3 regions of the Halomonas sp. I5-271120 genome follow, and region 2 is predicted to be linked to each of the others. Evidence: riboswitches for the same ligand, from Rfam matches in the RefSeq annotation. Region 2 holds a riboswitch; each other region holds the start of a gene.
What was found. Region 2 has a riboswitch for thiamine pyrophosphate ahead of Q2K57_RS10795 (sodium:solute symporter). Riboswitches for the same ligand answer to the same signal wherever they lie in the genome.
Positions count from the first base shown of each region.

Region 1: another riboswitch for thiamine pyrophosphate. It lies ahead of thiM (hydroxyethylthiazole kinase); the one in region 2 lies ahead of Q2K57_RS10795 (sodium:solute symporter).
Region 3: another riboswitch for thiamine pyrophosphate. It lies ahead of Q2K57_RS03250 (TenA family protein); the one in region 2 lies ahead of Q2K57_RS10795 (sodium:solute symporter).

Region 1 is NZ_CP130701.1:3,324,662-3,328,304, reverse strand. It holds gene Q2K57_RS14905 (ABC transporter permease) at 1-675, shown strand, start outside; gene Q2K57_RS14900 (ABC transporter ATP-binding protein) at 668-2,281, shown strand; TPP riboswitch at 2,328-2,422, shown strand; gene thiM (hydroxyethylthiazole kinase) at 2,464-3,264, shown strand; gene thiE (thiamine phosphate synthase) at 3,257-3,643, shown strand, end outside.
Region 2 is NZ_CP130701.1:2,423,296-2,426,938, reverse strand. It holds gene ilvD (dihydroxy-acid dehydratase) at 1-700, opposite strand, end outside; gene Q2K57_RS10795 (sodium:solute symporter) at 838-2,262, opposite strand; TPP riboswitch at 2,252-2,385, opposite strand; gene Q2K57_RS10790 (hypothetical protein) at 2,651-3,322, shown strand; gene Q2K57_RS10785 (CoA-acylating methylmalonate-semialdehyde dehydrogenase) at 3,491-3,643, opposite strand, start outside.
Region 3 is NZ_CP130701.1:734,894-738,536, reverse strand. It holds partial or broken gene Q2K57_RS03250 (TenA family protein) at 89-731, opposite strand; TPP riboswitch at 821-947, opposite strand; gene Q2K57_RS03245 (glycosyltransferase family 4 protein) at 1,046-2,125, shown strand; gene Q2K57_RS03240 (glucan biosynthesis protein) at 2,147-3,643, opposite strand, start outside.

The DNA of each region.
Region 1 (3,643 bases), 900 kb from region 2:
CTGTCGGTGGTCTTCGCCCTGGTGCTGACCGTTGGTTCGCTGACCATGGGCGTGGTGATCGGCGGCGTACAGGGTTACTTTGGCGGCAAAGTTGATTTGATCGGCCAGCGGCTGATCGAGATCTGGTCGGGGCTGCCGGTGCTATTCCTGCTGATCATTCTGGCAAGTCTGGTGCAGCCCAACCTGTGGTGGCTGCTCGGCATCATGCTGCTGTTCTCCTGGCTGGGCCTGGTCGACGTGGTGCGCGCCGAATTTCTGCGCGCGCGCAACCTCGAATATGTGCGCGCTGCCAAGGCCATGGGCCTGCCCTCGCACCTGATCATGTGGCGTCATGTGCTGCCCAATGCCATGGTCGCCACCCTGACCTTCATCCCCTTCCTGTTCACTGGTGCCATCACCACCCTGACCGCTCTGGATTTCCTGGGCTTCGGCCTGCCGCCAGGCTCGCCGTCGCTTGGCGAACTGGTAGCCCAGGGCAAGAACAACCTGCAGGCGCCATGGCTCGGCATCACCGCTTTCGTGAGCCTGTCGCTGATGCTCTCGCTGCTGGTATTTATTGGCGAAGGGCTGCGCGATGCGTTCGATCCGCGCCATATCCAGACCAGCCCCAAGGCACTCGCCTCGACTACGTCTGCGACCACGCATGACGCCGCCAGGAGCACGGACGATGCCTGAAACGCCCCCGCACTCTCATAACCGACCGCTGCTGCGCCTGGACGATCTGACCATCGGCTTCGACGGCGAGAGGGTAGTGGATTCGCTGTCACTGCATATCCATGCCGGCGAAGCGCTGGCCCTGGTTGGCGAATCCGGCTCAGGCAAGTCGGTCAGCGCCCTGGGGGCCATGAACCTGCTGCCTGACAATGCCAGCGTCACCGGGCAGCGCCAGCTGGGTGATACCGATCTGGCGACGCTAAAAAGGCGCGACTGGCAGGGCTTGCTTGGCAGTCGAGTTGGCTTCGTTTTTCAGGAGCCCATGACCTCGCTGAACCCGCTGCATACCGTCGAGAAACAGATCGGCGAGACCCTGCGCCTGCATCAGGGCCTCAGTGGTAAGGCCGCCCGCGCCAGGGCCAGGGAGTTGCTTATCCAGGTCAAGCTGCCACGGCCGGACGAACTGCTGGATGCCTGGCCCCACCAGCTGTCAGGCGGCCAGCGCCAGCGAGTGATGATCGCCATGGCGATCGCCAATGAACCGGAGCTGCTGATCGCCGATGAGCCGACGACGGCACTCGATGTCACCGTGCAGCAGGACATCCTGGCCCTGCTCAGAGAGCTTCGCGAGCGCCACGGCATGGGCATGCTGCTGATCACCCATGACCTGAACCTGGTGCGCCGCCATGCCGATCGGGTCTGCGTGCTCTATCACGGCCGCGAGCAGGAAACCGGTCCGGTAGAACGCGTCTTTCGTGATCCGCAGAGCCACTACACCCGCACGCTACTGAATGCCGAGCCACAGGGCCGGCCACGTCCCATCGGCAGCCCCCCTGTGCTGATGGCGGCGCGAGCCTTACGGGTAGCCTTTTCGCGCCCCAAGCGCCTTTTCTCTCGGAACCCGCCGCCCTTCGTGGCGGTGCAGCCGCTCGACCTGACCCTTCGCCGCGGCGAGACCCTGGGCATCGTCGGAGAGTCCGGTTCCGGCAAGACCACCTTAGCCATGGCGCTGCTGCGCCTGACGGCCAGTGATGGCGAAATCGACTTCGCCGAGGAGCGGCTGGATACGCTCAGCGGCAAGGCGCTGCGCCAGCAGCGTCGACGCTTCCAGATCGTCTTCCAGGACCCCTATGGCTCGCTGTCGCCGCGCCTGCCGGTGGCCAAGATCATCAGCGAAGGGCTGCGTTTTCATCATCCCGAGCTCGATGACGCCGAGGTCGAACGGCGCGTCCAGGCGACGCTGCTCGAGGTCGGGCTGCCCGCCGACTGCGCCTCGCGCTATCCCCATGAGTTCTCCGGTGGCCAGCGCCAGCGCATTGCCGTGGCCCGGGCCATCATTCTCGAGCCGGAGCTGGTAGTGCTGGATGAACCTACATCGGCGCTGGACCGTACCGTGCAGAAACAACTGGTCGAGCTGCTCAGGGATTTGCAGGCCCGGCGAGGCCTGAGCTACCTGTTCATCAGCCATGACCTGGCGGTGGTGCGCGCCATGGCCCACCGGGTCATGGTGATGAAGGATGGCGACGTGGTCGAGGAAGGCTCAAGCGAGCAGGTACTGGGCGTGCCTCAAACGCCCTACACTCGAGCGCTGGTCGACGCCGCCGGCCTAGCGCCGGTAACCGGCTGATGCTGGCTGGGCTTTACAGCCAGCCGATCGGCAGAGATAGTGTGCACACTGACGACAGGGGCGCCGGCACTCGCCGGCTGAGAGGCACCCTTCGAACCTGACCCGGATAATGCCGGCGGAGGGAGTCGTGTGGTGGGCGCGCCCGACGCCTGCCACACGAACGCCTCCGCTCAGGAGGCACGATGATCACGATTGACCCCACTGCCCATCTGACGCGAGTCCGCGAGACGGCGCCGCTGATCCACAACATCACCAACTTCGTCGCCATGAATGCCATGGCCAATGTGCTGCTCGCCATCGGCGCGTCGCCGGCCATGGTGCATGCGCGAGAGGAAGCCGCCGAGTTCGCCGGGCTGGCCCGCGCCCTGACCATCAATATCGGCACGCTATCACCGCACTGGGTCGAGGCCATGCTCGAGACGGCTAGCGCCGCCCGAGCAGCCGGCACGCCCTGGGTGCTGGATCCGGTCGCGGTAGGTGCCACCGCCTATCGCCGCAAGACCGCCCGCCAGCTGATTGCCCTGTCACCCACGGTGATACGCGGCAATGCCTCCGAGATCATTGCCCTGGCGACCGAAAGCGCGAGCGGCCGAGGCGTCGACAGCACCGATGCCGCCGACAGCGCCCACGACGCGGCGCTGCAACTGGCCCGAAAAACCGGCGCCGTGGTCGCCGTCACCGGCGAGCAGGATCTCGTCACTGACGGCCAGCGCCTGGTATGGGTCGAGGGCGGCCATCCGCTGATGCCCAAGGTCACAACCCTTGGCTGTTCGCTGACCGGGGTCGTCGCCGCTTTCATCGCCGAGGCCGAGGATCCCTTTGTGGCGACCGTCGCGGCACTTGCCTGCTATGCCAGGGCCGGCGAACTGGCCGGCCAGGAAGCCAGAGGTCCCGGCAGCTTCTCGGTCGCCTTTATCGACGCTCTCTATGGACTCGACGCGTCAGCACTTGAGGATCGCCACCCGGAGGTCCGCCATGTGTAACCACAGCCCATCCAAGGCATTCGACCTGACCTTGTACCTGGTGACCGATGCTGCGCTTTGCGCAAAGAAAGGGCTCATCGATACCGTGCTTGCCGCCGTGCGCGGCGGCGTGACGATGGTTCAGCTGCGTGACAAGACAGCAAGCGATGCTGAGCTCATCGATCAGGCTCGACGACTCATGACCGCACTGCACGGCACCGGCGTCCCGCTGATCATCAATGACCGTCTAGACGTCGCCATTGCCGCCGGGGCCGACGGCCTGCACATCGGCCAGGAGGACGGCGCCGTGGCCGAAGCACGCCGCAAATTGGGGCCCAATGCTATCCTGGGGCTCTCGGTGGAAAACAGCACCCAGCTCGCCGCTCTCGATCCGCAAGGA
Region 2 (3,643 bases):
CGTCGCGCTTGGCCTGTGAAACGGCGTTCTGCGCCGAGCTGCCAGGAAGGCTCATGCCCAACGCCTCGATGGCCGAGGCCATGGTGTTGGCGGTGTACATGCCACCGCAGGCGCCAGGGCCGGGAATCGCGGTTTCCTCGATGTGCTTGACGTCGATCAGGTCGAGATCGCCCTTGGCGTGACCGCCCACCGCCTCGAACACCGAGACGATATCGGTGTGGTTTTCGCCGGGCAGGATGGTGCCGCCGTAGACGAACACGCTGGGACGATCGAGGCGGGCCAGGCCGATCAGGCAGCCCGGCATGTTCTTGTCGCAGCCGCCGATCGCCACCAGGCCATCAAAGCCCTCGCAGCCGGCCACGGTTTCGATGGAATCGGCGATCACCTCCCGCGAGACCAGGGAATACTTCATGCCCTCGGTGCCGTTGGCGATGCCATCGGAGATGGTGATGGTGTTGAAGATCACGCCCTTGCCACCGGCGCCATCGGCACCGGCACTGGCCTCGTCGGCGAGGCCGTCGATATGGCTGTTGCAGGGCGTGACCTGGCTCCAGGTCGAGGCGATGCCCACTTGGGGCTTGGCGAAGTCTTCATCGGTAAAGCCCACCGCGCGCAGCATGGCGCGACTGGCGGACTTACCGAGGCCATCGACCACCGGGGCGGAATAGCGCCGGCGTGAATCCTTGGGCGTGTCAGACATGGAGCCTCCTATCAGCGGGTTGGTCGTCAATCCCCTGATAGTGGGCGCCATGCCCTGCCCTTGTAAACGGTCTTGCAAACCGCCTTTGCAAGCCGCCTTGGCAAGCCCCCGCGTCTAGGCAGCCTGTTCGGCGACGGTTAGACGGCGCGAGCCTCTCGCGCCGGGCGCAGAGATGCAACGGTGAGGCTTAGAAGCGTCGAGGCGACCAGCGCGCCGAGGAAAGGCTCAAGGGTCGGTACGCCACCGGGAAAACTTGCCGCCAAGAGCCCCGCCGTGAAGCTGCCCTGTTCCAGCCAGCCGGGCAGCACGGCACCCACAAGGCCCGCCAGACCGCCGGCCACCGCCGCCAAGGTGGTCATGCGCGGCCACAGGCCGAGCAGCACCGGCACGATCGCCGAGGCGCAGAGCAGATCGGCGATCAGGAACAGTCGCAGCACAGAGAGATTCTGCAGCGCCAGCACCACCACCGGCACCATCAGCGCCACCGTCAGCCAGCGGGCCATCGGCAGACCAAGCCCCGTCCGGCCGCGTTCACTGCCATCGCCGACCGCCAGCGAGGCGATAGCGTTCTGCAGGGTATCGACGCTCGAGGCCACCAGCGTTACCGCCAGCACCAGGCCAAGCAGCTTCAGGCCGGCCGACGCGTCGATCAGCAGGGCAAAGAACGGCATCGGCGGCTCGCCGAGGGCAACGCCTGACATGGCGGCGAGAATGCCCAGGCCCCCGACCACCGCCACCACCGCTACGGTCACCAGGCCACCCAGCAGCGCCCCACGTCCCAGCGCCTGACCGCTCTTTGCCGCCCAGACCCGCTGCCAGTAGCCCTGATGAAAAAGGTTTGCCGCCGTGACCGCGATCACCAGGGTCAACGCCACGGACAGCGCACTGCCGGTGGGGATGCCCGGCATCGTAGCCTCTTCCGGCAAAGCCGGCAGCCGCGACAGGCCCAGCCAGCCGACCACCGCCAGCAGCGCAATCAAGAGCCCCGCCTGCCAGCGATCGGTGGCGAGGCTCGCCCGCAGCCCACCGAGCGCCGTGTAAAGCAACGTGGTGAGGGCCACACCGCTCACCACCAACGCCGGCGATACTTCGGAAAGCAGCGCGGTGATGCCGCCGATGGCGGTCAACTCCGCCGCCAGGAAGCAGGCCATGTAGAGGATAGAAATCAGCGACACATAGCGGCGCACGCCGGCTCCGTAGCGACGCTCGGCGAATTCGCCGATGCTGCGCCCTTCGGGGAGATAGCGGCGGATCGCCGGGCCGCAGGCGGCGAGCACCAGGAAGGGAAGTGCCGCGCCAATGGCATAACCGGCCAGTGCGACCGGCCCCGCGAAGGCACCCACTTCCGGCGGCGCGAAGAGAATCCACGCCCCCATGCCGGAAGCCAGGAAGGACAGCCCCAGGGTCGAGGCGTTCTGGGAGTTGCGGGCGGTGACATAGTCATCGAGGGCGTCATCGGGAACACCGTCACCCAGCGCCCTGTTGAAATGCCGGGCGCGCAGGCCAAGCAAAGTGAAAAGCACAAGCGTCGCGCCCAGCGCGGCTAACGTTGGGTAAGGCATGTCGCACTTCCTCCGCCGGTATTAACCGGATCAGGTTCCAGGGTCAGCACGTGGTGCACTCTCAGTCCCAGCTCGCGCCTGTCCATATTGACGGCACAGCCGGGGACTCCCCTGGCGACAGTGAATGAATTGTGAGTACTAAAATGGTCAGTACTAAAATGGTCAGTACTAAGTCGTCAAGTACTCGTCAGCAAGTACTACGTTAGTAAGTACTTCGATGGTGAGTACTTTGCTGACGAGTATAACGCTGTGATTATCTCGTGACAGGATACTTGAGTCATCCCGGCCGGCCAAATCGCCTCAATCACTCAGGTAATGCCATTCTCAGCCGATAACCTAGGCGATGCTCAGAATACCCCATGCCAACAATTACCTGCAGGAATTCAGGATGAACTACACAGAAGCCAAGGAGCACGCCGAAGGGTGCCTGCACCAGATATTTGCGATGCCCTACGAAGCCTTCGATAACGATGTCCCGGAACGCAAGCTTCATCTGCGCGTAGCACTTCAGGCGCTACTGGACGAAGCGCTGCGCGAGCAACGACTGACCCTGCAGGTAATCCATGGCTGGGAAAATGGCGCCTTCGCACCCGCGGATTTGCATCACCACGAGCATAAGCTTCGCGGTACAGACGACATCGCCGCCAGCCTCGCCTACTACCGTGATGCTCTGGCTAACCTGACACCGCTGCCGATCGATACCGGCTCACTGCTGGCCGAGCCCCTGGCCAACGCTATCGCCTCGGCCGAGCAAAACGGCGCAACAATCGATGCTGAGACCCGAGAAAGTCCTGCCCGCTGGCCAGACTTTCCCAACGGCCTTGCCCTTTACACTTTCTTCAAGGTCTACCACCGCCTGACCTACGGCGAAGACGATGCCTACCGCTCGATCTGCTGTAAGACCTCAGAAGGCCTGCGCGAAATCCATGAGTTCCACCTCGAGGAAGGCGAATTTGCAGTGGTTACGCCGCTGCACGATGCCAAGGCCGGCGGAGTGAAACTGGTACTGCACGTCAGCCAGGTCGAGCCGGTGTTAGCGCTGCTGAGCGACTTGAGCTGAACGCCCGGGAAAACGTTAGCCAACGACGCAGACGGCCCCGCCTCTCTCGAGACGGGGCCGTGTATTACCGTGCGGGAAAGCACTTCGCCGCAGCGCTCATGTGACAAAGCTCTTGTGACAAGGTGCCGGCGACCCAGCGCCGGCTACAAAGCTTTGGCTAGAACGCGATCAACCCAGCGAGATGGTGCTGTTGATGCCGCCGGAGATGTTCTCTGGCTCGAACCAGCGGGCGGTGACGGTCTTGGTCTGAGTCCAGAAGGCGATCGCCTGCTTGCCGTTGGGGCCGAGATCGCCAAGCTTCGAGGCCCGCGAGCCGGTGAA
Region 3 (3,643 bases), 1.7 Mb from region 2:
AATGGCCGTTCGGCACCACCAAACCGAGCGGTCTTTTCCAGCGAGCCCATTTTGGCAGGCCCTGTGCGACAGGCCCTGTGAGACAGGCTCAGTCGCGCTGATCGAGGCCCATCTGCCAGAAATCGATCTCGAGCCGTGTGGCCTCGCTGAATATCTGGCTCAGTTCCTGGAAGCGTCGCGGCCCGACCTCCGCTAGGCGCGCATCGAGCCAGGCCATTTCATCCACCATGGCCTGCTGAAACTCGGGGCCTTCGTACAGCGTGATCCAGGCGTCAAAAGGGTTGGCCGCGCCGCGCACCGTGGTGGGTTGGGTATTGAGCCAGGTCGCGATTTCGCCGTAGCCGATCAGGCAGGGCGCCAACGCTACGTGGAGGTCCAGAAGGTCGCCGCGGTGGCCGGCCTCGAGCACATAGCGGGTATAAGCCAGTGTCTCGCGGGCCTCGGGCACTGCGGCCAGATCGGTCTCGGAAATGCCCCAATCGCGGCAGAAACCGACATGCAGGTCCAGTTCGGTTGGCCTGGCGCAGGTCGCTCAGGGTACGGCTCTTGTAGGCGGCCAGCGCGTAGGCGCGGGCAAAGTGGATCAGGAACAGGTAGTCTTGTTGTAGATAGCAGCGAAAGGCGTTTTGATCGAGGGTGCCGGCGCCGAGGGTGCGCACGAAGTCGTGCTCGATATAGCGGTGCCAATCCTGTTGGCAGGTGGTGGTGAGATCGCTGAAGCAGTAGCCCATCTGGCCTCCGGTGACGGTCGTGATCCGGGGCACGGGCAGGGTAGGCGTATCGGGGGCAAGGCGTAACCGGGCGAGACTGGTGCAGCCGTGCCCTGCCACCGCTTGATTCCTACGCCGGTACGAGCCGGATCAGGTTCAACGGGATCCCCCCTGTCGCGTGCGCTGGCACGCGTTGGGCGGTCTCAGCCGGTATCACCGGCACCCCGTCAAGCGAGTGGCGACAGTCTAGCAGCTTGTCGTGTCCTTGCCAGTCCGCGCTATGCTTGCGCCGTATCCTGCACAACGACTCTTCCACTGAAATGAGGATGTCACGGATGATGTCAGCCGCTTCCCGGACGCCCGCTTTGACCCTGCTGGTAGCCGGCGACCCCGACCAGCTCACCGGCAGCTACGTCTATGACGCCCGCATCGCCGAGGCGCTGCGCGAGCGCGGCTGGGAGGTTGTGGTAGAAGGGCTCGCCGGGCGCTTCCCGACACCCGATCAGCAGGCGACCGAGAGTCTTGAGCGCGCCCTGACGCGACAGCCCGAAGGCGCTCGGGTGGTGCTCGATGCCATGGTGATGGCCGGTCTGCCCGAAGTAGTGGCGCGTCATGCCAACCTGCTCGAGCTCACCGCCCTGATGCATCATCCGCTGGCCGACGAGACCGGCCTGAGCGATATCCAGCGGGAAAGCTTTCGCGTCAGCGAGACGCTGGCGCTAAGGGCGGTGCATCGGGTGATCGCGACCAGCACCTTCACTGCCGAACGGCTGGCCGATTTCGGTGTGCTGAAATCGCGCCTTCATGTGGTCGAGCCGGGGGTCACGCCAGTGCCATTGGCGAACAGCGTCGACCGCTGTGTCGATGGTACTGAGCCCGCTCGCTTGCTTTGCGTGGCGAGCCTGACGCCACGCAAGGGGTATGAGGTGCTGATCGAGGCGCTCTCCGAGCTTTCAGACCTCAATTGGCAGTGCGACTGCATCGGCGGGTTGGAGCTCGACCCCGACCATGCGAGTCGGGTCGAGGCGATGATCGAGGCAAAAGGGCTGGGTGAGTTGGTCTACCTGCTGGGGACCCGCTCGCCTGAGGCGCTTTCATCCTACTACGCAGATGCGGACCTCTTCGTGCTGCCGTCCTACTACGAAGGCTACGGTATGGTGGTGACCGAAGCGCTGGCCCGTGGCCTGCCGGTGATCACCACCACCGGCGGCGCATTGCGTCATACCCTGCCTGAAGGCGCGGGTATGGCCGTAGAACCGGGAGATGCCAAGGCCTTGGCGACGGCACTGCGCCGCTGGTTCGAAGACGGCGAGCTTCGGGCTCAGTTACGTAAGGGAGCTGTTGAGGCCAGGCGCCAGCAGCAGGATTGGCACAACGCTGCGCAGGCCTTCGCCGAGGCGCTCGGCGAAGGCTAGCGCTTTTCGCTACTGTCGCTATCAGCGGGCAGCGCCGGGGTACCAGACATAGTTCCAGGTTTCCGTCAGCGGTTGGCCACGCAGGGTTAGCGACAGCCGCATGTCGGCTGGCTGATCGCCGTCGGGCTGGAGGCGAAAACTCGCCCGCCATGTCTTGCCGTCGGGCAGCAGCTGCACCTGCGGCGTGAGGGTCTCGCCGCTGGACGTCGTCAGCGTCATCTCCACGGGTTGGCTGGCATCCAGGCTCGACAGCTCTCCGCCGCGAAAGTCGACGATGAAATGACGGCGACTCCTGGGCGGAGGATCGTCCTGGCCGGGTACGCTTCCCCAACCCTGGCGGGTATGTACCACACCGGCACGCTCGAGAGTCGGCGGATAGGCGCCGAAGGTCGAGGTGCGGTAGCGGTAGGTTCGTGACTCACCGGCCTTGAAGGGCGCATCGGGCACCCAGTAGGCGATGATATTGTCGTTGGTCTCGTTCTCGGTGGGAATCTCCACCAGTTCCACACCGCCGGCCCCCCAGTCACCGCCCTGTGGCGTTACCCACTGGCTGGGGCGCAGGTCATAGCGCGCTTCCATGTCCAAATAATCGTCGAATGCACGAAGGCGTTGCACCAGGCCGAAGCCTTGGGGCATGTCATCGCGCAGCGAGGAGACATGCAACTGCGAGGGATTGCTCAGCGGACGCCAGATCCACTCCCCCTTGGCGGTGTGCATCGACAGGCCGTTCGAGTCGTGGACGCGGGGCCGATAGTCATCGTCGTGCACGCGCTCCAGACTCCCGTGCCAGAACATGCTGGTCAGCGGGGCGATGCCGAGCTTCTTCACGTCCTCGCGGGCAAAGAGACGTGCCTCGACATCGACGGTGCTGGACTCGCCGGGGGTGATATCGAAGCGGTAGGCGCCACTGACCGAGGGACTGTCGAGTAGTGCCAGCACCTGAATATGCGTGGCGTCTGGCGCCGGCTTGACCAGCCAGAAGTCCGTGAACGCAGGGAACTCCTCGCCCTGTGGCGAGGCGGTGTCGATGGCCAGCCCGCGCGCCGATAGGCCGTAGCTCTGGTCGCGGCCGATCAGACGGAAATAGGACGCGCCGAGGAAGACCATGAATTCGTCGCGGTAGTCGCCGCGGTTGAGCGGGTAATGCAGGCGAAAGCCCGCGTAGCCGATATCGTTCCGGGCCTGGTCGTCGCTGGACTGTTTGGCCAGTGCCTCGCCGATGGGGGCCGCCGCATCGTCATAGCGGAAATACCCCTGATCGAAGGGCAGCGGTGACACGTCGACCTGGCCGCTGTTGTCGCGCGACTCGACCAGGTTCAGGCCTACCGGCTGGTCGTAGAGAAAACCGGTGTGGAAGAGCTGCACCTCGAAGAGAGACTGATCGCGCCACAGGGCCTTTTCGGGACGGAAGCGAATCTGTCGGTAACGGTCATAATTCATGTCCTGCAAGGCTTCCGGCAAGGCGTTATCGTGAGCCTCGAACGGGGCCTGAGCGAGCTGTTTGGCCCGCGAGGTGAC